DNA from 3 places in the Pseudarthrobacter sp. HLT1-7 genome. Region 3 is predicted to be linked to each of the others. Evidence: riboswitches for the same ligand, from Rfam matches in the RefSeq annotation. Region 3 holds a riboswitch; each other region holds the start of a gene.
The links. Region 3 has a riboswitch for S-adenosylmethionine ahead of metX (homoserine O-acetyltransferase MetX). Riboswitches for the same ligand answer to the same signal wherever they lie in the genome.
Positions count from the first base shown of each region.

Region 1: linked by a shared signal. The riboswitch ahead of AC50X6_RS04350 (aminotransferase class V-fold PLP-dependent enzyme) and the one ahead of metX (homoserine O-acetyltransferase MetX) in region 3 are both predicted to bind S-adenosylmethionine.
Region 2: linked by a shared signal. The riboswitch ahead of AC50X6_RS12605 (DUF1737 domain-containing protein) and the one ahead of metX (homoserine O-acetyltransferase MetX) in region 3 are both predicted to bind S-adenosylmethionine.

Region 1 is NZ_JBWZCH010000003.1:140,851-151,369, forward strand. Features, by position in the region: gene AC50X6_RS04325 (DoxX family protein) at 171-719, shown strand; gene aroA (3-phosphoshikimate 1-carboxyvinyltransferase) at 728-2,176, shown strand; gene rsgA (ribosome small subunit-dependent GTPase A) at 2,160-3,275, shown strand; gene hisN (histidinol-phosphatase) at 3,365-4,177, shown strand; gene AC50X6_RS04345 (glutamyl-tRNA reductase) at 4,314-5,708, shown strand; SAM riboswitch class IV at 5,796-5,909, shown strand; gene AC50X6_RS04350 (aminotransferase class V-fold PLP-dependent enzyme) at 5,945-7,438, shown strand; gene AC50X6_RS04355 (class I SAM-dependent methyltransferase) at 7,734-8,492, shown strand; gene AC50X6_RS04360 (Nramp family divalent metal transporter) at 8,703-9,989, shown strand; gene AC50X6_RS04365 (metal-dependent transcriptional regulator) at 10,006-10,519, shown strand, end outside.
Region 2 is NZ_JBWZCH010000012.1:69,381-79,899, forward strand. Features, by position in the region: gene AC50X6_RS12585 (UDP-N-acetylglucosamine 1-carboxyvinyltransferase) at 1-524, shown strand, start outside; gene AC50X6_RS12590 (glutamate--cysteine ligase 2) at 652-1,845, shown strand; gene AC50X6_RS12595 (O-succinylhomoserine sulfhydrylase) at 2,105-3,313, opposite strand; gene AC50X6_RS12600 (rhodanese-like domain-containing protein) at 3,314-3,733, opposite strand; gene AC50X6_RS12605 (DUF1737 domain-containing protein) at 3,730-3,978, opposite strand; SAM riboswitch class IV at 4,094-4,208, opposite strand; gene AC50X6_RS12610 (ATP-grasp domain-containing protein) at 4,496-5,485, shown strand; gene AC50X6_RS12615 (glycosyltransferase family 2 protein) at 5,493-6,794, shown strand; gene AC50X6_RS12620 (aminodeoxychorismate lyase) at 6,818-7,786, opposite strand; gene cls (cardiolipin synthase) at 7,880-9,355, shown strand; gene pabB (aminodeoxychorismate synthase component I) at 9,378-10,519, opposite strand, start outside.
Region 3 is NZ_JBWZCH010000010.1:63,064-73,582, reverse strand. Features, by position in the region: gene mmsB (3-hydroxyisobutyrate dehydrogenase) at 1-248, opposite strand, end outside; gene AC50X6_RS11405 (LysR family transcriptional regulator) at 440-1,345, shown strand; gene AC50X6_RS11400 (MFS transporter) at 1,412-2,794, opposite strand; gene AC50X6_RS11395 (DinB family protein) at 2,957-3,496, opposite strand; gene metX (homoserine O-acetyltransferase MetX) at 4,257-5,477, opposite strand; SAM riboswitch class IV at 5,489-5,604, opposite strand; gene AC50X6_RS11385 (bifunctional o-acetylhomoserine/o-acetylserine sulfhydrylase) at 5,749-7,065, opposite strand; SAM riboswitch class IV at 7,130-7,245, opposite strand; gene AC50X6_RS11380 (VOC family protein) at 7,440-8,078, shown strand; gene AC50X6_RS11375 (CPBP family intramembrane glutamic endopeptidase) at 8,260-9,042, opposite strand; gene AC50X6_RS11370 (histidine phosphatase family protein) at 9,084-9,764, shown strand; partial or broken gene AC50X6_RS11365 (imidazolonepropionase) at 9,807-9,980, opposite strand; gene srmL (PheS-related mystery ligase SrmL) at 10,249-10,519, shown strand, end outside.

The DNA of each region.
Region 1 (10,519 bases), on a different contig from region 3:
GTGTTGCAGCCCGGCTACCGGGCTGATCCGACTCAAAATCCAGCCATTGAAGAGCGGCTGGAACCTGCCACTCACAACCACGTCCGGCGGGCAAATATTCCGCAAAAGTGCAAGACTGGAACCGGTTCTCCCGCGTCGATTCCGCGGTTCGTCTCTCCAGGAGGAAATCCATGCCGTTTGTCCGCTTTCTCGCCCGCCCCATGCTCGCCTCCAGTTTCGTCCTTGCCGGTGTGGACAAGCTGAAGAATGCGGATGACACTGCGGCACAGCTGTCCCCCCTGCTGCGCCGCGCGGCTGAGTCCCTGCCGTTCCAGACAAATGAAAAGGTGCTGGCCCGCGTCATCGGCGGCACCCAGGTAGGTGCCGGCGTCCTCTTCGCGCTCGGCAAGTCCGCCCGCCTTGCCGCCACCGTCCTGGCCGTCATCTCCGCCCTTAATGGCTACGTCGAATGGCGCAGCGCGGACATCACCTCCAAGGAGGGCCGCGACGCCCGCCGCAAGCAGCTGCTGAAAAACGTCTCGCTGACGGGCGGCGTGCTGCTGGCCTCCGTGGACACGAACGGCAAGCCCAGCCTGGCCTGGCGCGCGGAGCACCTCGCGTCCGACGCCAGGAAGAACGCCGGCCACCTCGCCTCTGACGTCAGGAAGACCACGGGCAAGCAGCTGAAGAAAGCCGACAAAGCGGTGCGTAAGGCCGTAGACCACACCGTCGGATCATAAGCAAGCACATGGCCGGCACCACCCCCACCGCAGCTGCCCTCCCCGTCCCGGCCGGCGTCGCCCCGCTCTGGCGGGCGCCGTTCGCCGGCCGGCCCGTCGACGCGACGGTCACCGTGCCGGGCTCCAAGTCCCTGACCAACAGGTATCTGGTGCTGGCGGCCATCGCCGACGGGCCCTCGCGACTGCGTGCGCCGCTGCACTCCCGGGACTCCGCCCTGATGATCGAGGCGCTGCGCCGGCTCGGCGCCACCATCACGGAGGTCCCCGGTGACGGCGCCTTCGGCCCCGACCTGGAAATCACCCCCATCAGCCTGGACAGCCCCGCGGCCGGCACCGGAATCGACTGTGGCCTGGCCGGCACCGTCATGCGCTTCGTCCCCCCGGTGGCGGCACTGCGTAACGGACAGACGCTGTTCGACGGCGACCTGCACGCCCGCAACCGGCCGATGGCCACCATCATCGAGGCACTCACGGGGCTCGGCGTCGCTGTCAGCGCGCCCGACGGCGGGCCGGCGTCGTCCCTGCCGTTCACCGTCCACGGCACCGGTGAGGTCCGCGGCGGGCACCTTGTCATCGATGCCAGCGCGTCCTCGCAGTTCGTGTCCGCCCTGCTGCTGGCCGGCGCGCGCTTCACGGACGGGCTACACCTGGAACACCGCAGCACCGAACACCCCGGTAAACCCGTGCCCAGCATGGACCACATCACCATGACCATCGCCGTGCTGCGCGGCGTCGGAGTGACCGTGGATGACTCGGTCCCGAACCACTGGGCTGTCTCCCCCGGGCCCATCCGCGCCTTTGACCGCCGCATCGAACAGGATCTCTCCAACGCCGGCCCCTTCCTCGCGGCGGCCCTGGCAACCCGCGGCACGGTCCGGATCCCGGGCTGGCCCGCCGGGACCACCCAGGTGGGGGACCTCTGGCGCAGCATTCTCACCACCATGGGAGCCACCGTTACGCTGGAGGACGGCATCCTGACCGTCACCGGCGGCCCGGAGATCAAGGGCGCCCACTTCGATGGAACCAGCGAACTCGCGCCCACCGTGGCTGCCCTTTGTGCCCTGGCTTCCGGATCCTCCCAGCTGAGCGGAATTGCCCACCTCCGCGGCCACGAAACGGACCGGCTCGCCGCACTGGTGACCGAGATCAACCGCCTCGGCGGCGACGCCGAAGAGACGTCCGACGGCCTTATCATCCGGCCCGCTCCGCTGCACGGCGGCGCCGTCCACAGCTATGCGGACCACCGGATGGCCACCGCCGGCGCCATCCTGGGACTGGCCGTAGCCGGCATCGAGGTCGAGGACATCGCCACCACAGCCAAGACCATGCCGGACTTCCCCCGGTTGTGGGAAGCCATGCTGGCCCAGTCCTCTGCCGGGACGCCCGCCCCGCCGGACGCACCCCCGGCGGACGCAGCCGCTGCAGAAATGGACGCCGCCAGTGGCACGCAGCACTGACTCCTGGGATGAGTCCGATGTCCGGATCCGCCCCAATAAGAAGGGCTCACGCCCCCGCACGAAGGACCGGCCCAGCTACGACGATGCAGTCACCGGCCGGATCATCACCGTCGACCGCGGACGCTACACCGCCGTCGTCGGCGAGGGCACCGGCGAGGAACGCAAGATCATCGCCGCCCGCGCCCGGGAACTGCGCCGCAACCCTGTGGTGGCCGGCGACTTCGTCTCCCTTGTGGGGGACGTCAGCGGCGAGCCGGACACCCTGGCCCGGCTGGTCAGGATCCAGGACCGCAAAACCCTGCTACGGCGCAGCGCGGACGACACCGATCCGATCGAACGCGCCGTCGTCGCCAATGCCGACCAACTGGTGATCGTGGTGGCGGCCGCCAACCCTGAACCCCGGACCGGTTTCATCGACCGTGCCCTCGTGGCCGCCTACGACGCCGGCATTTCTCCCCTGCTGCTCGTCACCAAGGCCGACGTCAAGGATCCCGCCGGGCTGCTGTCCAACTATCAGCACCTCGCGTTCCCGGTGATCATTTCCAAGACGGCGGATTCTGCCGCCTCCGGAATCGACGCCCGCTCGGACGACGGGCTCTCGGCGCGGCTCGACAAGGACGCCGTCTCACAGTTGCGCGACTACCTCGACGGGAAGGTCACGGTGATGCTGGGCCATTCCGGCGTCGGCAAATCCACCATGGTCAACGCCCTGACCGGGGCCGAGCGCGCCACCGGCGGCGTCAACGCCGTGACCGGGCGCGGCCGGCACACCTCCTCCTCGGCGCTGGCCCTCAAGGTCAACGATGCACCGTCCGGCAGCTGGATCATCGACACCCCCGGCATCCGTTCCTTCGGCCTGGCCCATGTGGACCCGGACCGGATCCTGCGTTCCTTCCCGGATCTGGAACCCGGCACCGACCGCTGCGAGCGGGGCTGCAAGCACAACACCAGCGCCGTCAACTGCGGTGTCGACGCCTGGGTAGCGGGGGGACATGCCGGCCCGTCAGGCCCCGCCCGGCTGACCTCGCTGCGCCGGCTGCTGGGCACCGACCCGCGGATGGAAGCGCAGGACGTCAAGGAACTGGGCACCGTCTCCTGACGTGTCGGTTGCGCCCGGCTGTCCCGCTTCCCGTGGCGCAGCGACGCAGCCTCCCGGCCGGCCGGCCGCTTTGGCGGTAGCTTGGAACCATGAGTCAACCCGCTTCGAGCTACAACGATGACCTGCGCCTTGCCCATGTACTGGCAGATTCCGTAGATTCCCAGACCATGAGCCGCTTCAAGGCGCTCGACCTTCGGATCGAGACGAAGCCGGACCTGACGCCGGTCACCGATGCCGATAAGTCCGTCGAGGAAGCCATCCGCGGCCAGCTCTCCCGCTCCCGACCCCGCGACGCTGTGCTGGGCGAGGAGTTTGGCAGCTCCGGCCACGGCTCGCGGCGCTGGATCATCGACCCGATCGACGGGACCAAGAACTTCGTCCGCGGCGTCCCCGTCTGGGCTACCCTGATCGCTCTCGTGGACGAGGGCGAGCCGGTTGTCGGCGTCGTCAGCGCCCCGGCGCTGGGCAAGCGCTGGTGGGCCGCCAAGGGCGCTGGTGCGTACATGGGCCGCTCGCTGGCCGCCGCGACCCGACTGAAGGTCTCCAACGTCTCTGAGCTCTCGGATGCCTCACTGTCCTACTCGAGCCTGGGCGGCTGGAAGCAGCGGGGAAACCTGGATGAATTCCTCGGCCTCACCGAGGAGGTCTGGCGCACCCGCGCCTACGGCGACTTCTGGTCCTACTGCCTCGTGGCGGAAGGCGCTGTCGACATCGCGTGCGAGCCCGAGCTGAACCTCTACGACATGGCCGCGCTGGTCCCCATTGTCACCGAGGCGGGCGGCCGCTTCACCTCCCTCGAGGGGGAAGATGGCCCGTTCGGCGGCAACGCCCTGGCCACCAACTCGATCCTGCACTCCGAGGTGCTCAGGCGCCTCAACCCGGGACTAGACGACCTGCTATAACGGCGCCGGCTGCTGCGCTTCCCTGGCGGTCCGGCGACCCAAGGATTCCCATAGGTACCTGTAGGACTCTGGCTGCGGCGGCGGGCTCCGCGGCCGGAGCGAGGTGGTCTGGACACCTACCGGGAGGATTGCAGCCATGCCGGCATCTTTTGAAACCATGGATTCCGGTCCCCGGGACGACGCGGCCGGACCGATCCTGCTGGTGCTAGCAGCGAAGTACCGGGATCTCGACATTGAGGTGGCCGCCCGGCTGCACGCCGGTTCATCGGACCTGGCCGCTCACCTCCTGGCCAGCAGTTCCGCCGTGACCGGATCGGTGGTTCTGTCGACGTGCAATCGGTTTGAAATCTACTGCGAAGTTTTCTCCGGCACCGAGGTGGCGGCCGCCCGCTCCGCTGCCCTCGGTTCTGTCGGCCGCTGCACCGGACTGGCCGTCCAACAGCTCACGGCGCTGTTCGAAGACCACCAAGGATCCACTGCGGCCGAGCATCTCTTTGCCGTCGCCGCCGGCCTGGATTCCTCTGTTGTGGGCGAACGCGAAGTTGCCGGCCAGGTCCGCCGGTCCCTTACCGAAGCACAAGTTGCCGGTACCGCCAGCGGACGTTTGGTCCGACTATTCCAGGGAGCCTCCCGCACGGCGAAGAACGTTGGTGCCCGGACCGCGCTAAGCAGCGCCGGCAGGTCCATTGCGTCTGTGGCGCTTGACATCGCCGCCGGATCCGGGCAACGGGCCCTCGCCAACACCTCGGTGGTCCTATTCGGCACTGGAGCCTATGCCTCATGCGTTGCAGAGATCCTCAGATCCAGGGGGTGTACAACGATTTCCGTTTTCTCGCAGTCGGGCCGCTCGGATGAATTTGTCGCGGCCCGGGGAGGCAAGGCGCTGACGGCCCGGGAGTTACCCCCGGCCATTGCCCGGGCAGACGTCATCGTTGGCTGCAGCGGGGCTGGGGCACGCATCAGTGCTGCCACTCTGGCGGACTGGCGGGAGGATGCGGGACGTGCCGTCACTGTGATTGATCTCGCCCCCAGCCACGACTTCGATCCACAGGTGGCCGATCTGTCAGGCGTTGAACTGATCACTCTGGCGTCCGTGCAGCTCGCCGCCCCTTCGGCAGACATTGAGGCACTTCACCTCGCCCGGGCGCTGGTTCGGCAGGCCGCGCGTCATTTCGAGGAGCACGAGGAAATCCGCGCCGTCGACACCGCTGTCGTGGCGCTGCGCCGGCACATCCAGGAGGTTCTCGAAGCCGAGATGGAGCGGGTCCGGAAGCAACATGGCTGCGGCGCCCCGGCTGACGAGGTGAACTTTGCCCTGCGGCGCGTTGTCCGGCGTTTGCTCCATATCCCGACGGTCCGCGCCAGGGAACTGGCGGCGGCCGGCCGCCGGGACGACTACACGGCGGCGCTGGATGCCCTGTTCGGCATCAGCGTTCAGCCCACCAGTCCCCGCCCGCCCGGCAGCGGGAGGCTGGCCTGGCTAAATCAGCCGCGCTGTGAAGCGACAGAACCGGACACGGCGGCTTCGTAGCGTCGGCGGGCCCTGGCGCGTAACAATGCTCTTCACATTGATGCCCTCCCTTTCCGCCGCCGACGCGGATGTCCTAGGCTCGAAGCAGGTCACGAGTGCCAGCGCTAAACCCCGGTTTGCTGGCCGGCAACCCTCCCTTCGCGGCGGGGTGCCCCGGGTGACGACCTGGCCGGTCCGGAACGGACCCGGCAAGCGCGGATCCCCGGCACATGGGGTCCCTTTTCGAGCGAGGTCCCATGACGACTGCCACTTTTCCTGCCAGCTCCGGATTTGCCCCCGGAATCCACCCCGGAATCCACCCCGGTGCAGCCGCCGGTGCCGACGCCGGGCGCCCGGACGACGCGTTCGCCGTCGCCCGCCAGCCGCTCTCGGCGGTCACCGGCGCCGAGATCCAGGCGCCGCTGATCCAGGGCGGCCACGTCCGCTACGCCAATCTGGACTACGGCGCCTCCGCCCCCGCGCTGTCCGTCGTTTCGGCCTACCTGAACGAGATCCTGCCTTACTACGCTAGCGTCCACCGCGGTGCCGGCTACGCCTCCCAGATCAGCACGTCAGTGTACGAGAACGCCCGGACGATCGTCCGCGAGTTCGTGGGCGGACGCCCGGAAGACTCCGTGATCTTCACCCGGAACACCACCGACTCGCTGAACCTGCTCGCCGGTTGCCTGCCGGTCGCCGGCGGCGTACACACCGGCGAGGTGCTCTTCCTCGACATCGAACACCACGCCAACCTGCTGCCGTGGCAGGCCGTCCCGCACCGCAGCGTTGTGGCCGCCCCCACCGTGGCCGCCACACTGGAGCGGCTCCGCGGGGAACTGTCCCACGGCGGTGTCAGCCTGCTCGCCGTGACGGGTGCCTCCAACGTCACCGGGGAAATCCTGCCGATCCGCGCGTTGGCAGCGCTGGCCCACGAGTTCGGCGCCCGGATCGTGGTCGACGCCGCCCAGCTGGCCCCGCACCGCAGGATCGACATCGCCGCGGACGACGTCGACTACCTCGCCTTCTCCGGCCACAAGCTCTACGCGCCGTTCGGCGCCGGCGTCCTGGTGGGCCGGCCGGACTGGCTGGACGCCGGCACCCCGCACCTGGCCGGCGGCGGAGCGGTGCAGGACGCCCGGCTCGATACGGTCAGCTGGACCACCGGGCCGGCCCGCCACGAGGGCGGCTCCCCCAATGTTCTGGGCGCCGCAACCCTTGCCCGGGCCACCCAGGTGATCGCTGCCCTGGATCCGGAGCAGTGGCAGGCCCACGAGAACACCATCCGGTCGTTCCTGGTCGAGGGGCTCCAGCGGATCGACGGCGTCACCGTCCACCGGATCTTCTCCGACTCCGGCCTTGACGACGGCGGGCCTGACGGCGGCGGGCCGGGAAGCGGCAGCATCGGCGTCGTCAACTTCTCCGTGGCGGGCTACGACGCCGGCCTGGTGGCCGCGTACCTGTCCGCGGAGCACGGCATCGGCCTGCGTGACGGCCGCTTCTGCGCGCATCCGCTGCTCCGCCGGCTCGGGCTGCCCTCAGGCTCGCTGCGGGCCAGCTTCGGCGTCGGCTCCCGGCTGGAGGATGCCCAGCGGCTGCTGGCAGGGCTGGAGGAACTGCGGCAGAACGGACTGGGCTGGGACTATGTGGTGGATGCCGGCCGCTGGGTGCCGGCCAACGACTCCCGCAGCTACCCGCAGTGGGCGCCCAACACGCCCGGCACCGCCGGGGCGGCACCCTGCGGCCTGGGTTAGCGGACATTTTGGTTAGTTCGTCGGGGGTCCGGATCCGGGAGTGTGGGATGGCCGGGCTCAGGGACATGCCCCGCCCCGGGGCCAGCGGGCGGACATAGTGCCATTTTGCCCAGTCCCGGGTGCGAAGAATGGGCATGTCCCCCGGCAGGTGAAGGACCCGGTCCAGCCTGACCCCGACGACCCGGGGAAAATGACCACTAGCGGCCCGAGCTAGCGGTCTGGGCTGGAAACGCTCCTCCGCAGCGTGCGGTAAATTCGAAAGGTACCATCCGGATCTGGCCGAAGGAGATCGCACGTGACACGCGGCGGCCCCAAACTGGACCGCGAGCGCCGCCAGGAGCTCGGGCAGAGCTTCCAGGACGGCGGCGAACACTACCAGCGGGTCCGCCCCGGCTATCCCGCAGAGTCGGCCGACTGGCTGATCCCGGCCGGGGCGCAGGACGCTGCGGATATCGGCGCCGGCACCGGAAAGTTCACCGCCCTGCTGGTCGCACGCGGGCTGCACACCGTGGCAGTGGATCCGTCCGCCGGCATGCTGGACCAGCTGCGCCGGATGCTCCCGGCCGTCTCCGCCGTCACCGGCACCGCCGAACACACAGGATTGCCGGGCGAAGCCTTCGATCTGGTCACTGTCGCCCAGGCCTGGCACTGGTGCGATCCGCTCCCGGCCAGCAAGGAGCTCGCCAGGATCCTGCGCCCGCACGGCGTCCTGGGCCTGATCTGGAACCAGCTGGACACCTCGGTCCCGTGGGTCCACCGGCTCTCCCGGATCATGCACGCCGGGGATGTCCACAAACCGCATTTCACGCCGCCGCTGGGTCCGGAATTCACCGGTCTGGAGAGCCACCTGACCCGCTGGGAGGACCCGGTCACAACCGCGGACATCCTGGCGCTGGCTAAGTCCCGCAGTTACTATCTGAAGGCCTCGGAGCCGACCCGGACCAAGGTGCTGGTCAATCTCGACTGGTACCTGCACGGGCAGCTGGGCCACGGGCCCGGAGAGCTGCTGCGGCTCCCCTACCTGGCCCAGACGTGGCGCGCATTCCGGGCCTGACGACGTCGTCTCGTAACCGCTGCGCTCTTTCCGGCCGGATTGCGCGTTACCCGCGCAGAGGATTATCGTTTCGGTAGGCCTAACAACTTGTTGCAGGTATCTACAAACAATGGCGTGGGCCGCACCGCCAGCCCACACCGGGCGTCATGGCTGGCAAACCGACCATTCTCACGGCGGACCAGCTGACCAACCGATCCAGAGGGGCCCGCCGTGCTGGAAGTAACCGGACACCAACCATCGGCGCCGAAGGTGCGTCCCGGGCGGAAACCAGGCGCCCGCCGGGCCCTGCTTGGCCTGCTGGGCCCGGCGTTCGTGGCCTCGATTGCCTACGTGGATCCCGGCAACGTCGCGGCAAACCTCACCGCCGGTGCCCAGTACGGCTACCTCCTGGTCTGGGTCCTGGTGGCCGCCAACGTCATGGCCGTGCTGGTCCAGTACCAGTCCGCGAAGCTCGGTATCGTCACCGGCAAGAGCCTGCCGGAAATCCTCGGCGAACGCCTCAGGCCCGTCTGGCGCCGCGCCTTCTGGGTCCAGGCCGAAATCGTGGCCGCGGCCACCGACCTGGCCGAGGTCGTCGGCGGGTCCATCGCCCTGTACCTGCTCTTCGGACTGCCGCTCCCGCTCGGGGCCGTGATCGTCGGCGCGGTATCCATGCTCCTGCTGGCGGTGCAGGCGAAAAACCGGCAGCGGCCCTTCGAATTCGTCATCATCTTCCTCCTCGGCATCATCAGCATCGGCTTCCTGGCCGGGCTCTTCATCAGCCCGCCGGATCCGGCCGGCGTCGCGGCCGGGCTGATCCCGGGCTTCCAGGGCCCGGACACCGTCCTGCTGGCCGCCAGCATGCTCGGCGCCACCGTGATGCCGCACGCCATCTACGTCCACTCGGCCCTGTCCCGGGACCGGCACCGCCCCAACCCGCATCTGCACGTTCCGTTGCCCGCGATCACCCGGCTTGTCAAGGCCACCCGTCTCGACGTCGTGGTGGCCCTTGCCATCGCCGGGGTGGTGAACATCGGCATGCTGCTGCTGGCGGCGTCAACCCTTGGCGGCGTGGCCGGTACCGACACCATCGAGGGGGCCCACGCGGCGATTACGGCCAATCTGGGCCCGATTATCGGCGTCGTTTTCGCCGTCGGCCTGCTCGCCTCCGGCCTGGCCTCCACCTCTGTGGGCTGCTACGCGGGCGGAACCATCATGCAGGGACTGCTCAAGATCCGCATCCCGCTGATGGTCCGGCGCGTGGTCACGCTGATCCCGGCGGTTGTGCTGCTGTCCGTCGGCTTCGACCCCACCTGGGGTCTGATCCTCAGCCAGGTGGTGCTGAGCTTCGGCATTCCCTTCGTCCTGATCCCGCTGGTGGTACTGACCAGCGACAAGGTGCTGATGGGCCGCTTCGCGGACGGCATGCCGCTGCGGATCGCCGGCATCGTCAGCGTGGTGCTGGTGGTGGCGCTGAACGTCGTCCTGCTGTGGCTCACGCTCACCGGCGCCGGCTGACGGTAGGGTTGGGTCCGTGAAGACCGGTGCACCCTCCTCCTCGATTGAGGACTACGTCAAAGTCATCTACACCTTCACGGAGTGGCAGGACAAACCCATCAGCTCGACGCAGCTCGCGCAGCGCCTGGGTGTCGCCAACTCCTCGGTCTCCGAGATGGTCCGCAAGCTCAAGGACCAGGGCCTGGTGGACCACCAGCCCTACAGCGCCATCACCCTCACGCCCGACGGCGTCACACTGGCCCTGTCCATGGTCCGGCGGCACCGTCTGATCGAGACCTTCCTCGTCCGGGAGCTCGGTTACCGCTGGGACGAGGTCCACGACGAAGCCGAGCTGTTAGAACACGCCGTCTCGGACACCTTCATCGAGCGGATGGCCGCCAAGCTGGGGAATCCGGTCCGGGACCCGCACGGCGATCCGATCCCGGCCGCCGACGGCTCCGTGCTGATGCCGCCGGCGCACCGGATGAGCGAACTCGACGACGGCCACACCGGCCGGATCACCCGGATCAGCGATGAAAACCCCGAACTGC
Region 2 (10,519 bases), on a different contig from region 3:
TCATGGAAATCGAACTCGCGACGCTGGAGCAGATGGGCCAGCGGCTTGAGGTCTCCGGCGAGTACCTGGCCCGCAACGGCCGCACCAGGCTGGTGGACGTCACCACCAAGCCGTCTGCACTGCACGCGCCGGAGGACAAGATCCACCCCATGCCGTTCCCCGGCCTGAACATCGATAACCTGCCGTTCTTCGCGGTCATCGCAGCCAATGCCACGGGCCAGACGATGATCCACGACTGGGTCTACGACAACCGCGCGATCTACCTCACCGAACTGAACAAGCTCGGCGCCCAGGTGCAGCTGCTGGACCCGCACCGGATCTACGTCAACGGCCCCACCAAGTGGCGCGCGGCCGAGGTGGGCTGCCCGCCCGCGCTCCGCCCCGCCGCCTGCCTGCTGCTGGCGATGCTCGCTGCCCGCGGCGTCTCCGAACTGCGGAACATCTACGTGATCGAGCGCGGCTACGAAGACCTGGCCGAGCGGCTGAACACCATCGGCGCGAAGATCGAGTACTTCCAGGACTGACCCGCGGCGCCCCACTGACCAAAGCAACGCGGGGTCACATCGCGCCCGTCCGGCGGCCCGGCATGGGCGCGGAGTGACCCCGCGTTGGGGTAGCGCGCTTGGGCCGGTCCTGACGCACAATAGATGCATGCGCACCTTCGGTGTGGAGGAAGAACTGCTGATCGTCGACCCGGGAACGGGGATGCCCCTTGCCCTGGCCGACGTTATGCTGCCCACGCTGGTCCCGCCAGGGCCGGACACCGGCCGGGAGGTGGCCGCCGGTGTGCCCAGGACTCCGGTCCATGAGGACGCCGGCTTCAGCTTCGAGCTCAAACTTGAACAGATTGAAACCCGGACGCAGCCGTGCCTGGACTACGCCGCACTCTTGCGGCAGGTCCTGCAGGGCCGCGCCCTGGCAGACCAGGCCGCCCGGGAACACGGCGCCCGCGTCGCGGCCCTGGCCACCTCGCCCCGGCGATCCGCGACCCACACCACGCCCAAACCGCGCTACATCGCCATGCAGGAGCGTTTCGGGGTGATCGTCCGGAACCAGCTGACCTGCGGCTTCCACGTCCATACCCTCGTGGAGTCGCCGGAGGAGGGCGTGGCGGTGATGGACCGGATCCGCGACAAGCTGGCCGTGCTGATAGCCCTCAGCGCGAACTCGCCCTACTGGAACGGCGCGGAGACAGGCTTTGAAAGCTACCGCACGCAGGCGTGGAACCGCTGGCCGGGCTCGGGGCCTACCATGATCTTCGGCAGCCTGCCGGTCTACCGGCGGTTAGTGACCAGGCTCGTGGACAGCGGCGTGCTGCTGGACGAGGGGATGATCTACTTCGACGCGAGGCTCTGCCGGCACCATCCCACCGTGGAGGTCCGGGTCGCGGATGTGTGCCTCCGGGCCAGGGACGCGGCGCTGCTCGCCGTGCTGGTGCGCGCGCTGGTGGAATCGGCCGCCCGGGAATGGGCCGACGGCGTCGAACCCGCCCCGGTGCCGACGCTGCTGCTGCGGATGGCGGCCTGGCAGGCCAGCAATTGCGGGCTGCGCGGGCAGCTGCTGGACTTCGGCACCTTCACCCCCGCCCCGGCGCCGGACGTCGTCCAGGCCCTCGTGGACTATCTGGCCCCCGTGCTGGCGGAGCAGGGCGAGCTCGAGCAGGTCCGGGCGGGCATCGCGCGGATCCTCAGTGAAGGGACCGGTTCCCAGCTGCAGCGCCGGCCGTTCGCGCACGGTGGACTCGCCGCCGTCGTGGCCCGGGCCGTGCAGCTGACCGGCGAGGGGGCCGGGACCGGGGATCCCGCGGAACAGGCCCCGGCCCTGGGCCGGGTGCGCCGGGCCTGACATCGCCGGGCCGAACAGCGCAGCGGGACATGCCCATTGTTCGCACCCGGGACTGGTCATAATGGCACTTTGTCCATCCGCTGGCTCCGGCGCGGGGCATGTCCCTTCGGGTCGGTGTCCAGTCCAGCGGGACATGCCCATTGTTCGCACCCGGGACCGGGCACAATGGCACTATGTCCATCTGCTGGCTCCGGCGCGGGGCATGTCCCAGAGTCCGGCCACCGCGCCCGGACCCCCGACGAACTAACGAGAATGCCCGCTAGACCTTCTTGAGCGCCTGGCCGAGGTCGCTGATCAGGTCATCGCTGTCTTCCAGTCCCACGGAGAGCCGCACGACGCCGTCGCTAAGCCCGATCGCCGCACGGCCATCCGGGCCCATGGCACGGTGTGTTGTTGTGGCGGGGTGGGTGATGAGGGACTTCGCGTCGCCCAGGTTGTTGGAGATATCGATGATGCGCAGCCCGTCCAGCAGGGCGAACGCGGCGTCCTTGGCGGTGCGGCCCGGCGACGGCGAGAGCTCAAGCGTGAGCACCGTGCCGCCGGCCTTCATCTGCTTCGCGGCCAGCCCGTACTGCGGGTGCGATTTCAGCAGCGGGTACTTCACCCAGCTCACCGCGGGCTGTCCCTCGAGCCATTCGGCCAGCCGCAGGGCCGACGCCGCGGAGTGGTTCACCCGCAGGGCCATGGTTTCCAGACCCTTGGTCAGCACCCAGGCGTTGAACGCGGAGAGCGCCGGGCCGGTGTGGCGCATGAGCTGCTTGACCGGGCCCCCGATGAATTCCCTGGTACCCAGGATGGCGCCGCCGAGCACCCGGCCCTGGCCGTCTATGTGTTTGGTGCCGGAGTAGACGATCACGTCCGCGCCGAGCTCCCCGCAGCGCTGCAGCAGGGGAGTGGCAAAGACATTGTCGACGACGACCGTGGCGCCGGCTGCGTGTGCCAGTTCGCTCACGGCGGCGATGTCCACGATTTCCTGCATCGGGTTCGACGGCGACTCGAAGAAGACCGCCGTCGTCGGCTCGGCCAGCGCGGCCTGCCATTGTGCCAGGTCCGGGCCGTCCACGAAGACCGTCTCCACGCCCCAGCGCGGCAGGATCTCGTTGAGGATCACGAAGCAGGAGCCGAAAAGTGAGCGGGCGGCCACCACACGGTCGCCCGCCGCCAGCAGCGCGCCGAGAGCGGTGAACACCGCGGACATCCCGGACGCCGTCGCAAAGCACGCCTCGGTGCCTTCGAGCAGCCGGAGCCGTTCCTGGAAGGTCGCCACAGAGGGGTTGCCGTAGCGGGAGTAGACGAAGCGCTCGTCCTCGCCGGTGAAGGCGCGTTCCGCTGCGGCGGCTGATTCGTAGACGAAACCGGAGTTAAGGAAGATCGGCTCGGTGGTTTCCTGGAAGCCGGTGCGGTCGAGTCCGCCGCGGACGGCCTGCGTGCCGGGACCCCAGCCGGCGGCGTCGGGATTGAAGGTCACCTAGTGCTTTCCGCGGATGGTGGGCAGGCCCCGGTTCTTCCAGCCGTTGACTGTCCGTCCGCCGTGCCGGTCCGGTTCGCCCTCGAAACCTTCGAGGACGTTGTACGAGGTGAAACCGGCCTCGGTGGCGGCCTCCGCGGCGGCGATGGAGCGCACGCCGGAACGGCAGAGAAATATCAGTTCGATGCCGTGACCTTCGGGTGCCTGCTGTTTCAGCTGGTCCACGAACTGTCTGTTGGGGATACCGCCGGCCAGGTTCCACTGGATGAACAGCGGGGCGTTCCGGGTGCCGTTCGCGGATGCGGTGTCCGGGACGCCGATGTGGGCCCATTCATCCTCGGTGCGGACGTCCACCAGGAGCGCGCCCGCCTCAAGCCTGGCCCAGGCTTCCTGCGGGCTGAGGTCCCCGGCGTACCTCACGCGTGGCCCTCGATGGTCTCTTCGTAGCCGAAACCGTCGCTGTCCAGATCCTCGACAGCGCTGGCGACGGCGGCGTCCGCGCTGGCGATTGCTGCCGGCAGCACCACAGCCTGGACAACAATGACGCTGCTGCCGTTGACGGTAGCGGAGGGGCTTCCGTGCAACACATAGCCCTCGGCCAGGGCAGCGGAGACGCGCTCGCAGAAAGCGCGGTCGTCTGGGCCGGTGAACAGGCGGTAGGCCAGCTTTTCCTCTTCGGTTGCGGCGGTTGCGGCAGTCGCGGCAGTTGCCGCGGGGGACGGGGCGGGTGCTGTGCTTGGCACGGCGGGGGCGGACGCGTCAGTCACGACGGATCTCCTTCTTTCACGCTTGCAGCTCGAATGGTCGATATGCCGAGTATTCACCTGAGGCACCCCGCCGCGAAAGGGAGGGTTGCCGACCGGCCAGTCAGGGCTTGGCGCCGGGTCTCATTACTCCCCAAAAACGTAACACTTACGACGCCGGCCCGCACCGCCGTCGTCGTCATGTTTAGTAACCGGACCGGTCCGTGACCTCATGGTGGTCCCTCGAGAAGCAGGTAGCTGCGCCGGACGGCAGTGGTGCCGGGGCGGGCGTTGCAAGTAGTGGCCACTCGTGTGCTCCCGGCCGGTGGCCGGTCTACTGGGAGGACAGGTCCGGCCGCATGGCCGGCAAGGTCTCAGATGCCTGTGAACCGCCGCTGCCGAAGAACCGGCAGCGGCGGGACGCAGTGGAGGGGGAACCATGGGTCCACGCATATTGGTCACCGGAGTAGGCAGCGCAGCCGGCCGCGCCGTCGCTGCGCAGTTGTCGGCCCGGGGAATTCCCGTTCTCGGCGCCGACAACCGCGACGTTCAGGGCCCCGACGGCGCCGAGACCGTCCGTATCCCGCCGCCTGGTGATCCGGACTGGGTCCCTGCGCTCCGCCGGCTCATCGACGCACGATCCCTCAATGTGGTCATTCCCACGCTCAGCGAGGAACTTCCGCACCTGGCCGCAGCCCGCGCCGGGTTCGCCGAGGGCATCCGGCTCATCGTCGCCGACCCTGGCCCGGTCGCCCTCGCCAACGACCGGCTCTTCACAGCCTGGACGCTGCACGCGGCCGGGATCCCCGTTCCCCGGTTCGGCGTGGCCAGCGACTTCGCCGCCGCTCCGGCGTCCCTGGCGGCACTGGGCGGTCCCGTCGTCCTGAAGCCGAGGTCGGCCCAGGCCGGTCACGGTGTTCAAGTTTTGGCCGAAGCCGGCGCGGTGGACTGGGGACTTTTGCCGGACGGCCAGATCGTCCAGGAGTTCATACCGGGAACGTCGTACCTCGCCATGGTCTTCGGCACACCCGTGCACAACGTCATGGCGCCAATCGCCGTCGTCGTCGAGCAGACCGGGCCGCGCAGCCCGGGCTCCGGAGGCGGGGACTCCGGAAGTACAGACTCCGGAAGCACAGACTTCGGAAGCGGGGATTCCGGCCGGCGGGTGGCGGCAGGCGAAGCCGCCGGGATCGGCAGGCTGGCCCTGGCTGCCGTCCGCGTGCTCGGCCTGACCGGGCCCGTGGACGTCGATATCCGGTGCCGTGCCGATGCGGCCCCGGTGGTGCTTGGCGTGAGTGCACATTTTGGGGCCAGCAGCGCGTCCGCGCCCGAGCTGCTCGACGCGGTTCTGGCTACTTTCCTCCTCCCGTCGTTCAACCCTGCGTCCTTCCGGCGGTGCCCGGCTGTCTACGCAAAAACGCTGGGCTGAGCCGGCCGTGGCGGCGGAGCACACCTGGCTGATGGCCCTCGGGCTGCCGGTCCTGGCCCTCGGGCTGGCACGAGTCCTTACCCTGGCACTTGCGGCCTGGTTCGAGGTCCGGGCCACCCGCCGACGGCGCAGCGGCCCGCCCGGCCTCTGGGCCCGGTGGCCCACGGTGTCCATCATTGTTCCGGCGCACAGCGAGGCGGCAGTGATTGCGAACTGCGTCCGGTCCGTCCAGGCGAGCAGGTATGAGCGGTACGAGCTGATCCTCGTGGACGACGGCTCCACCGACAACACCGCCGAGCTGATGGCGGGGTTCGCCGCGCAGGACGGACGGATCGTCGTCACGGCGCAGGCCCATGCCGGCACGGGTAGCGCCCTGAACCTGGGCATCCGTTACGCCACGGGGGAGATCCTCATGTTCCTGGCCGCGGACGCGGCCGTGACCCCGCGCACCATCGACCGGATGCTTCAAGGCTTCGAGGACCAGCGCACCGGGGCGGTCCGCGGCAGCGAGGGGACAACGGAGCCGACGTCGGGTCCGGCCCGGGTCCTGGACCTCATCCGCCGGCTGGGCAGCGGCACCACCTGGCGCGCACAGTCGGTGACCGGCGGCCTCCCCACCATGTCCGGGGGAATGACAGCTGTGCGCCACACCGTCATTGCCGAGGTGGGACCATTCCGCGAAGACACGGCGGAGGGTGACCTTGAGCTGGGCTGGCGGGTGCGCCAGGCCGGGTACCGGGTTGTATTTGCACCGCGCGCCCTGATCCAGAAGGCGGGGCCGTCGAATATGGGCGCGCTCTGGAGCCACCAGGTCCGCCGCGAACGGTCGCTTCTGCAGTCCCTGTGGATCCACAAGTCCGCGATAGGGGACCTGCGGCGGCGCGCCCTCGGTGACAGCCTCATGGCGGCGCTGTTGGTCACCGTCTTTGTGCCCGTGCTCCAGCTCGCGGGCCTGCTCACTTTGGCCTGTCTGGTGTCGCTGGGCTATGGCCGGCTCGGAGCAGATGCCTGGACGGTGCTGGGCGGCGTGGCGGTTTCCGCGACGCTGGGAGTCGCGGCGCTGGAGCTGGTGATCAACGGCTCGTGGGGGAAGCTGCGCCAGGTGTGGGTGTTCCCGCTTCTCCCGGTCTATGCCGTATACCGCGGTCTCGCGCTGCTGGCCGCTCTGGTGAAGGAGCTCAGCGTCCTGGCAGGGCGGCGGAGCGGCTCCGGGCGCGGGGCCGCAGGCCGGACAATCCGGAACCGAAAGCATGGGGCAACGCGGGGTCACCTACGGCCCATCCCGGGCCGCCGGATGGGCGCTATGTGACCCCGCGTTGCTCTAAATCGTGGTCATTCGATGGTGGCGTAGAGCGCGTTGAGCTCGGCCGTGAGCTGCCTGCGCAATTCCGGGGTGCCGATTTCCCTGCCGTCGATGTGGTTGACCGGGGCCAGCAGCCGGATGCTTGAGATCAGCCAGACGGCGTCGGCGTCGTACAGATCGTTCGGCTCCAGCGGCCCGTAGCCCAGCTCCCAGCCGGCGGCCTTGGCGGCTTTGAAGAGGGCGCCCTGCGAGGTGCCGGGCAGGATCCCGCTGTCCAGCTGCGGCGTGATGAGGCGCCGGACGGTGCGGACACCGCCGGCGCCGTCGTCGGAGGATTCCAGGTGGGCGAGCAGCACCGTGGACGTCGGGCCCTCCAGGACCCGGCCGTCCGCGGAGACGAAGATGACGTCGTCCGCACCTTGGGCGTGCGCATAGCGCAGCGCGGCCATGTTGACGGCATAGGAGAGCGTCTTGGCGCCCATCAGCAGCCAGGGGGCGCGCTCGCCGGCCTCGCTGTCGTAGCCGCGGTCCAGCAGGATGACGTCAATTCCGGTCTCTCGCTGGCGGCGCCCGGCGGCACCGGGAGCCGAAGCCTGGACCCAGCAGTTCGGTGTGTTGGTGCCCTCCACGCCGCGGGTCACGAGGAGCTTCACGGCCAGCTCGTCAGTGCCCCCGTCCGTGCCCGGTTCGGCGGAGGTGCGCGGGCCCCGGTACTCGATGATCGCGGTCTCGATCGCCCGGCGCCAGGCCTCCTGGGCAGGAATATCCAGCTCCAGCAGCCTTGCGGATCCGGCAAGGCGGTCCAGATGGGCCTGAAGCTTGCGGGGCTTCCCGCCGACCGCAAGGAGGGATTCGAAGACCCCGTCACCGCGCGTGGCACCCTGGTCAGTGACCATCAGCTGGGGTTTTGAGGCATCGGCAAGACGGCCGTTTTCGAACGCGGGATCCAAAAACACCAGAACCGTGAGGGGGCCGGGACCGGAGGCAGGAGAAGTCATGGCTTCAGCTTAGTGCGGCCGGCCACGGGATAAGATTTGCAGGTTGCCCGATTCGGAACTGTTCCGCGGGTCCTGGATTGGAGGGGTTCGCCTGTGCTGTGGCTATTTTCGCTGGCGGAAACACTCCCATCCTGGGCCATTCTCATCCTGACCCTGATCGACCTCGCCATCCGCGTGCTGGCGCTCGGCATCATCCCCGGAAACCGCCGGCCCACCACCGCGATGGCGTGGCTGCTGATCATCTTCTTCGTCCCTGCCGTGGGCGTGGTGCTGTTCCTGCTGTTCGGTAACTTCCGGCTGTCGCGGAAGCGCAGAGCGCAGCAGGATGCCGTGAACCGGCGGGTCCGCGCCGGCACGTCCGAGCTGGCGGATCTCGAAAGCCGGTACAGCGGTCCGGAATGGGTGGCGTCCGCCGCGGAACTGAATAAGACCCTGGGCTCGCTGCCCATGGTGGACGGGAACAGCGTGGAGCTGCTGCCCGGCTACACTGACTCGATCAAGGCGATGGCGGCGGCGGTCCGGGAGGCCAAGAGCTTCGTCAACGCGGAGTTCTACATCCTGAGCTCGGACCACTTCACGGACGATCTGCTGACCGCGATGGAAGAGGCCGCCGAGCGCGGCGTCGAAGTCCGGCTCCTGTTCGACCACCTCGGCACGCTGCGGATCCCGGGCTACCGCAAACTGATCGCCCGGCTCAAGGCCAGCAAAATCAGCTGGCGGCCCATGCTGCCGCTCCGGCCCGTGCGCGGGCAGTGGCGCCGGCCGGATCTGCGCAACCACCGCAAGATTATGGTGATCGACGGCGAGACCGCCTTCACCGGCTCGCAGAACCTGATCGAGCCGTCCTACAACAACCCCCGGCACCGCAAGGTGGGCCGCGAGTGGGTGGAGCTGATGGCCTGCCTCCGCGGCCCGATCGTCACCACCCTCAACGTGGTCTTCGCCACGGACTGGCTCAGCGAAACGGACGAGGCGCTCGAGGACCAGCTGGCGCACCGGCCCGAACCCCACGCCGGGGCGATCACGGCGCAGGTGGTCCCTAGCGGCCCCGGCTTCATCACCGAAAACAATCTGCGGCTCTTCAACACCCTGATCTACTCGGCGCAGCACAAGGTCTCTATCTGCAGCCCTTACTTCGTCCCGGACGACTCTTTGCTCTACGCCGTAACGACGGCGGCGCAACGCGGCGTCGACGTCGAACTGTTTGTCTCGGAAAAAGGCGACCAGCTCCTGGTCCACCACGCCCAGCAGTCCTACTACGAGGCCCTGCTCGAGGCCGGGGTGCGGATCTACCTGTACAAGGCGCCGTTCGTGCTGCACGCGAAGCACTTCACGATTGACGACGAAGTGGCAGTGCTCGGCTCGAGCAATATGGACATGCGCTCCTTTTCGCTGAACCTTGAGGTCTCGGTGATGGTCCTGGGCGAGGACATCGTCAAGCGGATCCGTGCCGTGGAGGACAACTACCGGGACATCTCGCGCGAACTTGTCCTCGATGACTGGATGAAGCGTCCCATGCTGGTCAAGTATGTGGACAACGTCGCGCGGCTGACCGCGACCCTGCAGTAGCCCGGCGCACTCTTCAGAGGCGTCAGCCGGGCGGGAACTGCGCGCCGAGCGCGGAGAGGACGCCGAAGGCCTTGGTCCGGATCTCCTGGTACTCCTCCTGCGGTGCGGAATCCGCCGTGATCGCCCCGCCGACGCCGAGGCTCAGTCCGGCCCCGCCGCCGGCCTGCTCCGTGACCACGAGGGTCCGGATCGCGACCGCGAGGTCGGTGGCGCCGTTGAGTGAGAAATAGCCGATCGCGCCCGAATAGATGCCGCGGGGTGCATCTTCGAGCCGGTCCAGAATGGCCATGGTACTGATCTTGGGGGCGCCCGTCATGGATCCGGCGGGGAAGCAGGCCGCGACGGCCTCGGCGCGCGGCGCACCGGGTCTGAGCCGCGCGTCGATGGTGCTGACCATCTGGTGGACGGTGGCGTAGCTTTCGATCGCGCACAGCCGGCTCACGGACACGGAGCCTGGCATGGCGAAATGGCTCAGGTCGTTGCGCAGCAGGTCCACGATCATGATGTTCTCGGCCCGGTCCTTGGGCGAGGATTCGAGGTCCCGCCGCAGCAGCCCGTCCCGTCCGGCGTCGGCGTCCCGGCCGCGCGTGCCCTTGATCGGCTCGGCCCGCATCCCGCCGTCGGCCGCGATCCGGAGGAAACGTTCCGGCGAAGTGCTGGCCACGGTGAGGTCCCCGAAGCGCAGATAGCTGGCAAACGGGGCGGGATTCCGCCGGCGCAGCGCCAGGTAGGCCTGCCAGGGGTCCAGTTCCCCCGGAATCAGAGGTGCCGTCAGGGCGGTGGTGAGGCAGACCTCGTAGCTGTTGCCCTCCGCGATCTCACGCTGGGCCTCGGTGATTTTGGCCTTGTACGAGACCTCCGAGTCGCGCGCGGCGAAGGCCGGCCCGGCATGTTCGACGGCAGGATGTACGACGGCGGCACGTTCGCCGGCAGGCACCGGTCGCGGCACCGCTTCGGCCGCCGCCACCGCGGCACGGGCTGTCGCCAGCCAGTCCCCGGCGTCGGCGGTGTCCAGTGCCAGCAGCCACACCGTTCGTTCCCGGTGGTCCAGCACGACGGCGCGGCCGGCGAAAATCAGGCAGGCATCCGGCGTGCCCGCGGTGACGTCGCTGCCGCCGGTCTCGCGCTTGAGCTCATAACCGAGGTAGCCGAGCCAGCCCAGAG
Region 3 (10,519 bases):
GCCAGGACGCCGTCCCCGCCGAGGTACACGGCGCGGGCGTGCTCGCCCTTGGGCAGCATGGTGAACACGACGTCTGCGCCGTCGACCGCTTCGGCGATACTGGCGGCCGGCTTCACGCCGCCGGCCACAGCGGCAGCAACGGCCTCGGCGTTGAGGTCGAAGCCGCGGACGTTGTGGCCGGCCTTGGCGAGGTTCACCGACATGGACCCGCCCATGTTCCCCAGTCCAATCCAAGCGATTACTGCCATGGCGTAAGCTCCTTTGCTTTTTGTCGTGCGTACTTCGTGGGTCTTTGTCCGCGTCCGCACAATCCGGCCGTTTCGCCGGACGTTCCGCCGAACGTTCCGTGTCCAGCATCACACCCTGTTACAGTGCAATCAAGACGAAAAACTACAGATGGTATGTGCATCGATGCACATACTCCGGAAGGCGGACGGTTGTGGACTTAAGGCGGCTTCCGAGCCCGGATGACCTGCTCATCCTGCTGACCGTTGCCCGGCTTGGCCGGTTCAACGCGGTGGCGGAGACTCTCGGCACCACGCACACCACCATTTCCCGGCGGATCCTGGCCCTGGACAAGCAGCTGGGCGGCCGTACCCTCGAGCGAAGCCCGCACGGCTGGGAGCTGACGGAGCTCGGCAGCCAGGCGGTGACTGCGGCCGAGGCAATTGAAGGTACCCTCGGTGCGCTGTCAAACCGCATTGCCCACAGCGGGGATGCGCTCTCCGGCCTGGTCCGGATCAGCACCCCGGACGGTTTCGGCGCCGAGTTCCTCACCCCGGCGCTGGTCCGGCTGCAGCAGGAGCACCCGCTTCTGAACGTCGAGATGTTGAGCGCCACCCGCAAGGTCAGCCGGAACCGCTCGGGCGTGGACCTCGAAGTGGTGGTTGGCAACATGGACGTCAGCAACGCGCAGACCATCTTCCTGTCCAACTACTTCCTCCGGCTCTACGCCAGTCCGCAGTACGCGCAGGAACGCGGACTGCCGGTGACGCTCGACGACGTCCGGCAGCACGGCTTTGTCTCCTACGTGGAATCGGCGCTGCAGGTCGCGGAACTCGGCCACCGCTCCACCCAGCTCCCCATGCCGCGGTCCAGCTTCCAGGCCACCAGCATTTTCGCCCAGCTCGAGGCCGTGCGGCGCGGCGCCGGGATCGGGCTGCTGCCCAACTTCCTGGTGGTCGGGAACCCCGGTTTCCTGCCCGTACTGCCGGACGATTTCCAGCGCCAGCTGCCGATCTGGGCGGTGGCACGCTCGGAGTCGCTGCGCTCGGCCCCGGTACTGGCTGTGCTGGCCACGATCCGAACCGAGATCGCCGAGCGCCAGGACGTCCTGCTGGGCTGAGCCCGGCGGCCAACAACAACGGCCCCTGCCCCCGCAGCGCGGGGACAAGGGCCGTTGTTCTGCCTGTTACTTCTTGCCGGCGGCAAGGAGGTCGGCGGTGCCGCGGGCGTCGGCGGCGTCGACGTCGTGAAGCGAGATGCCGCGGGTTTCCTTGAGGAAGAACACTGCCACCATCGTGACCATGCAGGCGCCGAGCAGGTAGATGGCCACCGGAGTGGAGGACTTGAACTGGCTCAGCAGCGCGGTCGCGATGATCGGAGCCAGCGAACCGGCCACGATTGACGTGACCTGGTAGCCGAGCGAGACGCCGGAGTAGCGCATCCGGGTCGGGAACATCTCGGCCATGATGGCCGGCTGGCCGGCGTACATGAGGGCGTGGAACAAGAGGCCGATGGTGATGGCGGCGAGGATGATCAGGTCGTTCTTGGTGTCCATCATCGGGAAGGCGAAGAAGCCCCAGGTCCCGCCGAGGATGGCGCCGGCCATGTAGACGGGCTTGCGTCCGTAAGCGTCGGAGAGCTTGCCCACCAGCGGCACTGCACAGAAGTGGACGAAGTGCGCCACCAGCAGGAGCAGCAGGATGCGCGAGGTGTCCGTCTGGACCACGATCTTCAGGTAGGTAATGGAGAAGGTGACCACAAGGTAGTAGAGGATGTTCTCCGCGAAGCGCAGGCCCATGGCCGTGAAGACGCCGCGCGGGTAGCGGCGGAAGACCTCGGCGACGCCGTATCCCTTGTTCTCCACAACAACTTCTTTGCGTGCCTCGAGGAAGATCGGGGCGTCCTGGACCTTGGTGCGGATGTAGTAGCCGACTACCACGATCACGGCGGAGAGCCAGAACGCCACGCGCCAGCCCCAGCTGAGGAAGTCAGCCGGGGACAGCGTGGAGGAGAGGGTGAAAAGCACACCGGTGGCGAGCAGGTTGCCCATCGGAACCGCCGACTGCGGCCAGCTGGACCAGAATCCGCGGGATTTGCTGGGGCTGTGCTCGGCAACGAGGAGGACGGCGCCGCCCCATTCGCCGCCGACGGCGAAGCCCTGGACAAACCGCAGGAAGACCAGCAGTGCCGGAGCCCAGTAGCCGATCTGCTGGAAGGTGGGCAGGCAGCCCATCGCGAAGGTGGCGACACCGACGAGGATGATGCTCAGCTGGAGCAGCTGCTTGCGGCCGAACTTGTCACCGAAGTGCCCGAAGACGATGCCGCCGATGGGGCGGGCAACGAAACCAACCGCATAGGTCACGAAGGCTGCAATGATGCCATCGAGCTCAGTGCCGGAGTTCGGGAAGAACAGCTTGCCGAAGACCAGGGTGGCGGCGGAGGCGTAGAGGAAGAACTCATACCATTCCACGACCGTGCCGGCCATGGAGGCCGTCACAACCTTCTTCAGGCCGGACGTCTTGACGTCGGGCTCTTCCGGTCGCCTCGCGGCGGCATTTTGCGTAGTCATGTCGACTCCTTCGGTGTCTCCGTCGACACCCTATGGACCACTGGACAGAGAATACCTGTGACGTGTGACACGGGCATCATTCTCAACGAGTATGGACGCTCATGCCCGCGGCCTCAACGGCCATTAGTGCAGGGCCCATCTGCAAAAATGCACACAGGTGCCTCATTCTCCGGTACTTCCGTCCACGGATTCGCGCAGGAGATCGGCATGGCCGTTGTGCCGCGCGTACTCCTCGATCATGTGGCAGACGATCCAGCGCAGGCTGGGCGCCCCGCCGTCGGGCCAGGTGCGCAGGGCCAGCGAGTCCAGCCCGCCGCCGGCCAGGGTCTCTGCCACGAGGGAGCGTGAGCGTACGACGGCGCCCTGCCAGAGTGCGCGGAGGGCTTCGCCTGAGTCCAGGGCGGCTGAGTCAAACTCCCAGGCGGGGTGCGCTGTCCAGTCCACTGTGTTCCACGGGGGCTGCCGGTCCTGCCCGAACAGGGAGTAGGCGAACCAGCTGTCCTCGACGTAGGCCATGTGCTTCAGCAGGCCGCCCAGGGTCATGGTCGAGGCGGCGGTCTTCGCGTCAAGGCCGGCGGCATCCAGGCCGGCGCACTTCCACTCGAGGGTGGCTCGCTGGTAGTCAAGGAATCCCAGCAGCGTAGCGGCCTCGCCTGCCGCGACGGGAGGTTCCGTACGGCCCTGTTCATCGATCGTTGTCATGCGCCGTGAGCCTACCGGCGTATCTGCAGCAGAGGAAGTTCCGGGCCGGACCTGGACCATTTTGTGCCGGTAACGGGGGGACATGCCCAATCTTCGCACCCGGGACTGGGCATAATGACGCTATGTCCGCCCGCTGGCCCCTGCGCGGGGCATGTCCCTGAGCCCGGCCACCGCGCCCGGACCGCAGCCGGTCCGGCAGTACAAGAGCCGAAGAGCGGCTAGTGGACATTTTCGTTAGTTCGTCGGGGGTCTTGGCCCGGGGGTAACGGGGGCTGGGAGGGCACAGCGCTGGGACATGCCCCGCGCCGGGGTGCGCGGGTGGACATAGTGTCATTGTGCTCGGTCCCGGGTGCGAAGAATGGGCATGTCCTCCCGCGGCGACGCCAGATTCCACGCCGCCGGACCAGCCCAACGCCTGACCGGACCAGCCCAACGCGACAGGCCGCGACGTTCCTGCCCAGTTACTTCGGCGCCCGGCGCCACAAGCCCGCGGGAATCCGGGCCTTCCCCGGGCCGACAGGAGCAGTGGCGGCAGGTAACCGGGAAGGAGCGGCGCCAACGGCCACCTACGTCCGGCCAGGTCAACGAAAATGCCCGCCGGACGGGAGCTGCCCGCTGGGCTGGTCATGCCCCGCGCCCGGGCCGGCAGGTGGGCATAGAGTCATTGTGCCCAGTCCCGGGGGCAAAGAATGGGCATGTCCCCCGGCGCTAAAACGTCCTGGCGCTGCCTGAACCCCCGACGTACAAACGAAAATGCACACTAGCCGAAGAAGTTCTGCCGGAGCTGGCCGCTGAGCTGGCCGATCTCGGTGAGGAAGCCGTCATGGCCGATCGGCGCCTCGATGGTGTGCACCGCAACCTCGCCCGGCAATGCGTCGGCGAGGGCCCGGGACTGGGACGGGAAGTACAGCCGGTCCGAGTCGACAGCCGCGATCAGGAAGTCCGCCGTGGCCGGAGCCAGCGCCTCCTCGAGTGCCCCGCGGCCGCGGCTGACGTCGTGGCTCATCAGCGCCTCGGTGATGGCGATGTAGCTGTTTGCGTCGAAGCGGCGGACCAGTTTGTTGCCCTGGTGGTCGAGGTAACTCTCCACCTGGTAGCGTCCGCGGCCAGCCAGGGAACCGGCTTCCAGCGGGGTCTCGGACGCCTGGGCGTTCCGGCCGAAGCGGCCGTCCAGTTCCGCGGCGGAGCGGTAGGTGATGTGCGCGATCCGGCGCGCCAAGGCCAGGCCAGCTTCCGGTTCCGGACCGCCGTAGTAGTCCCCGCCCCTGAAGTTGGGGTCCTGTCGGATGGCGAGAGTCTGGGCCTGGGCGAAGGCAATCTGCTCGGCGGTACTGCTGGCGCCGATGGAAATCACGGCGCAGCGCCGGACCCGCTCCGGGTAGCTGACGGCCCACTCAAGGGCGCGTGCGCCGCCGAGGGAGCCGCCCAGGACGGCGTGCCAGCAGCGGATGCCGAGGGCGTCGGCCAGCCTGGCCTCGGCCGCGGTGGTGTCCCGCAGCGTGACCAGCGGGAAGCGTGAGCCCCAGGGTTTGCCGTCCGGCGCAGGCGAGGACGGTCCGGTGGAGCCGTAGCAGCCGCCGAGGATGTTGACGGAGACAGCAAAGTACGTGTCCGTGTCCACCGGGGCGCCGGGGCCGGCGAGCTGCTCCCACCAGCCCGGTTCCTCGCCGGCGCCGCGGGTGACGTGGGTGTCCCCGGTCAGTGCATGTTCGATCAGCACCGCGTTGGAGCCGTCCGGGGTGAGGGTCCCCCACGTCTCGTAGGCGAGGGTGACGTCCGGCAGCGTCGAGCCGGATTCGAGCTCGAGGTCCCCGATCCGGAGGTATTGCACGGTCCCGTCCGGGACTCCTTCGGAACGGGCTGTTTCCGGACGCGCGGGTTCCGGGCTTCTGGTTTCCGGCCTTTCCGTTTCCGGCGAGGCAGCTGGGTTATGGGGGGTCTTGTTCCCGGGTACACCCTTGCGGGTGACGGCAATGCTCATGTGAGGACCTAACGTCGCGCTTGCCCGCCGTCAGCTGACCGGCGGGCCAGGTCTTCACCCGGGGCACCCCGCCGCGAAAGGAGGGTTGCCGGCCAGCAAGCCGGGGCTGTCACTGGCACTCATGACCTTCATTGAGTTTACGAAAGGAGGCGCCGTTGTGGCGAAGATTGTGACGACCGTATGACTTCCGGCGTCGCGCGCTCCGAATTTCAAGCGCCCCTAAGCTCAAGCGCCCGAATTTCCAGCGGCGGCACGCCGGGAGCGGCGGTGCTCAGGCGCTCTTGGCCGCGCGGAATCCGGCGTCGAGGTCCTCGAGGATGTCATCGATGTGTTCCAGGCCCACGGACAGCCGCACCAGACCCGGGGTCACGCCGGCTATCGCCTGCTGTTCCGGCGTCAGCTGGCTGTGGGTGGTCGACGCCGGGTGGATCACCAGCGAGCGCACGTCGCCGATGTTCGCCACATGGGAGTGCAGTTCGAGGGCATCGACGAAGCGCTTTCCGGCCTCCGCTCCCCCGGCGATGTTGAACGCAACGACGGCGCCGGTGCCCTTGGGCCCGTACTTGCGGCCGCGCTCGTACCAGGGGCTGGACGGCAGCCCCGCGTAGGCGACGGATTCGACGTCGTGCCGTGCCTCAAGCCATCCGGCCACCGTGGTGGCGTTGGCGACGTGCCGCTCGACGCGCAGGCTCAGGGTCTCGATGCCCTGCGCGATGAGGAAGGCGTTGAACGGCGACACCGCCGAGCCGAGGTCGCGCAGGAGCTGGACGCGGGCCTTGAGGATGTAGGAAAGGTTGGCGCCGAGGGCGCCGTCCTTGTCGAGGTCCCGGGCGTACACGAGGCCGTTGTAGCTGGGATCGGGGGTGTTGAAGCCGGGGAACCGTTCCGGATCCTTGCCGAAGTCGAAGTTGCCGGAGTCCACGATCACGCCGGCGATCGCGGTGCCGTGGCCGCCGAGGTACTTGGTGGCGGAGTGGACCACAATGTCGGCGCCCCACTCGATCGGGCGGATCAGGTAGGGGGTTGACAGGGTGTTGTCCACGATCAGCGGCACACCGGCGTCGTGGGCGGCCGTCGAAATGCCCTCGATGTCCAGCACGTCCTGGCGGGGGTTGGAGACCACTTCGCCGAAGAACAGCTTGGTGTTGGGCCGGACGGCATCGCGCCACTGCTGCAGGTTGTCCGGGTCCTCCACAAAGGTCACGGAGATGCCGAACTTCTTCAGTGTGTGCGCCAGCAGGTTGTAGGTGCCGCCGTAGAGGCTGGGGCTTGCCACAACATGGTCGCCTGCCTCGGCCACGTTGAGGATCGCCAGGGTCTCGGCGGCCTGGCCGGAGCTCAGGAGCAGCGCCGCGAGGCCGCCTTCCAGGCTCGCCACCCTCTGCTCCACGGCGTCCTGGGTGGGGTTGCCGATCCGGGTGTAGATCGGGGCGAGCTCGGCGAGGGCGAAGCGGTTCGCGGCGCTTTCGGCGCTGGGAAACACGAACGACGTCGTCTGGTAGATGGGCAGCGCCCGCGCGCCGGTGGCGCTGTCCGGCTCCTGGCCGGCGTGGATCTGGCGGGTTTCGAAGGACCAGGCTTTGGACATTGGGATGCTCCTCAAAGGACCGGGCACTGTCCGCCCCGGGGCTCATCGGCCCCGAGCGGCGCAGGCGCCGCGCTTGCCCTCCGGCGGGCGCCGGACGGCCAGGTCTTCACCCGGGGCACCCCACCGCGAAACGAGGGTTGCCGGCCAGCAAGCCGGGGCTATCTGCTGGCACTCATGACCTGGGCTCAGTCTAGGAAACGTTCACCGGGCGTGGCTAGCTTTGTGACGAAGATGAAGCTGTGCGCCGGATGGGGCGCCTTCCGGGAGAGTGATGACGGCGGAAGTCCGCGTCGACAGGCCGCATCACGCGACACGCCATTTCGGTTAGGGGACCCTAAGCAGAGAGCCGGATCACAAAGTGCCAAGATGAGGGCATGCGCATGGATCACGTCTCTTACGCCTGTGAACAAGATGGCTTGGCTGCCACCACCGAACGAATTGCGTCTGCCCTCGGCGTCGAAGCCGTGAAGGGCGGAGTACACCCCCGATTCGGGACCCGCAACATGATTATCCCGCTCGCGGGACACAAGTACCTCGAGGTTGTCGAGGTCCTGAACCACCCTGCATCCGACAAGGCCCCTTTCGGCCAGGCCGTCCGTGCGCGCTCCGAGGCGGGTGGCGGGTGGATGGGCTGGTGCGTCGAGGTCAAGGACCTGGCACCGTTTGAGGAACGGCTCGGCCGCGCCGCCGTCAACGGCAACCGCAAGTTCCCCGACGGCCGCGAACTCGTCTGGAAGCAGATCGGCATCCTCGGTCTCATCGCCGATCCCCAGGTCCCATACATGCTCAAGTGGGAGGGAGATCCGGAGCTCCACCCGTCGAAGGCCTACGAGAGCAACGTCAAGATGTCGGCCCTCACCATCGCGGGCTCTGCCGAGCGCGTGACCGAGTGGCTCGGTGTTCCGGTGGAAAAGCCGCTGGAGGACGTGGCCGTGAACTGGCTCGCCCCCCGCGGGACACCCGGCATCCTCTCCGTCACGTTCGAGACGGCCTCCGGAGCCGTCACAATCTGACACTCCCCCCAACTTCGGCCGCTATCGGCGGGTGCCAATGACGCCCCCCATCGATGGCGGCCGATATCTATTTAAGGGCCTCGGCTGGAGCGTGGGCTCTCGAGGGCAACGCGGGGTCACTTGGCGCCCGTCCCAAACCTCTGGATGGGCGCGAAGTGACCCCGCGTTGCTTTATGCCCACTCAGCCCAGGCCCACGGCCTTGCCGAAGAGGCTGAAGCCCACGAACGCCACGGTGTTCAGAAGCGCGTGCGCGATCACGAGCGGCATCACCCGGCGGGTTTTGGTGTAGATCCAGGCGAAGATGACGCCCATGATCGCGTTGCCGATGAACGGCCCGAAGCCCTGGTACAGGTGATAGCTGCCGCGCAGCATGGAGCTGGCGAAAATGGCCACAGGGATGCTCCAACCCAACCTGGGGAGCCTGTCCAGCAGGTAGCCCAACACAATGACTTCCTCCACGATCCCGTGCCGGACCGCGGAGAGAATCAGCACCGGCACCGTCCACCAGTAGGAGTCCAGCGCGCTGGGGATGATCGCCGTCGTGATCCCCAGCGCCCGGCCCGCGGCGTAGAGGCCTAGCGAGGGGATGCCGATCAGAGCCGCCAGGCCCAGCCCCTGCAGCAGGTCCTTGCCGGGACGGGCGAAATTGAAGCCCAGCTTCTGGAAGGCCGAGGCGCCGGGCCCGCCGGCTCCGGACCCGAGCGCGGGGCGCTGCTCGGAGAGGAAATAGATCACCAGCACCACCGGAACCAGGGCGAAGATGATGTCCAGCAGCTGGTAGGTGAGATCGAAGTACTCGCGGGGGCTTTGCGAACGGTTCAGCGTGGAGGTGCCCTGAGCCAGCGGCGCCCGGGTCATCTTGTCCAGCAGCTGCACCACCGAGTACACGGCGGACTGCCCCAGCGACAGGCCAAGGACTATCCAGACTTCGATCCGCAGCCGACGGCGGGAGGGAACCAACATGTTCCTATCTTGCCTGTACTTGCGGCCTATGCTTGGGGTTTATGAGTGCGCCCGGGAAAATCATCATGATCCGGCATGGCCAGTCCGCCGCCAACGCCGACACCTCGATCTACAACCGGGTGCCCGATTACCGGATTCCGCTGACCGAGCTGGGCCTCGAGCAGGCCCGCGCCGCCGGTGAGCAGGTCCGGCGGCTGCTGGACGGGCGTCCGGTCTGCGTCTACGTTTCCCCCTATCTCCGGGCCTATCAGACCCTCGAGGCGCTCAACCTCGGTCCGCTGATCGAGCGGGTCATCGAGGAGCCGCGGCTTCGGGAGCAGGACTGGGCGAACTTTCAGATCGCCGGCGAGATCGAGGACCAGAAGGAGCTCCGCAACGCCTACGGACATTTCTTCTATCGCTTCCGGGAGGGAGAATCCGGCTCCGATGTGTACGACAGGATCTCCTCGTTCATGGAAACCCTGTACCGGCACTGGTCCAAGCCGAGCTATGCCCCGAACGCGCTGTTCGTGACGCACGGGTTGACCATGCGGTTGTTCTGCATGCGCTGGTTCCACTGGTCCGTTGAGTACTTCGAGTCCCTCAACAACCCGGAGAACGCAGCGGTCCGGACCCTGCACCGCACCGGGTTGGGCAAGTATGAGCTGGACAAGCCGTTCAGCCAGTGGGAAGCCCGGCGCGTCGATGAAACGGTACTGGACGCCCCGCCGATGTATTTCTAGGCCGCTGGCTGCTCCCTGGAGCGCACGTGCTGCGTCAGCGGCGCGGACCGCCGCGCGCCAGACGGCGTGGGTCTGCGGAATGCCCGGCCGGTAGGCCAGGTGGGTGGCGGACGGCGCGTTGAGCAGGTGCAGGTCCGCGCGGTGACCGACGGCGATTGATCCGACGGCGCGTTCGCCGTCGACGTCATTCCCGGACTCGCGGTGCAGCGCCAGCGCAACGATGTATGGCAACCACACCGAAGTAGCCCGCGGTCCGAGGTTCCACGCCACTATGTTCCTCGGCGGCATGGGGGTTCTGATGCTGGCACGAAGCCCGGCTGGCACCGCATTGGGGTAGAGTCGCCCCATGCTCTCTACGCGTCGATTTATGTGCCCCCGACCGGTCTCCGGTCGCGAGGGCTCTCAGGCGCGCGCCTAGGTCCTGGCGCCGGACGTGAGTCGGGGGAGGAAAACCTTCACTCACATCCGAACATAAGGACCAACAATGCCCACGTATCTCAGCCCCTCTGAACTCCATGACGCTTTGACCATCCGTGACCTCTCAAATCCGGACGATCAACCCCATGCAATGCAGGCCCTCTTACAGGGCGTTATCGACACCCTCTGCAACCAATGGGGCGTGCCGGCACGAATCGTTCGGCACAGCCCCCTGGTCAGTGTGATCGACAACTACGACAGCCTGGGGTTCAACGAGTCCGACGTGACGCGGGATCAACGATACTCCCGCTACGTCAGCCCAACAGTCATGCTCCGCA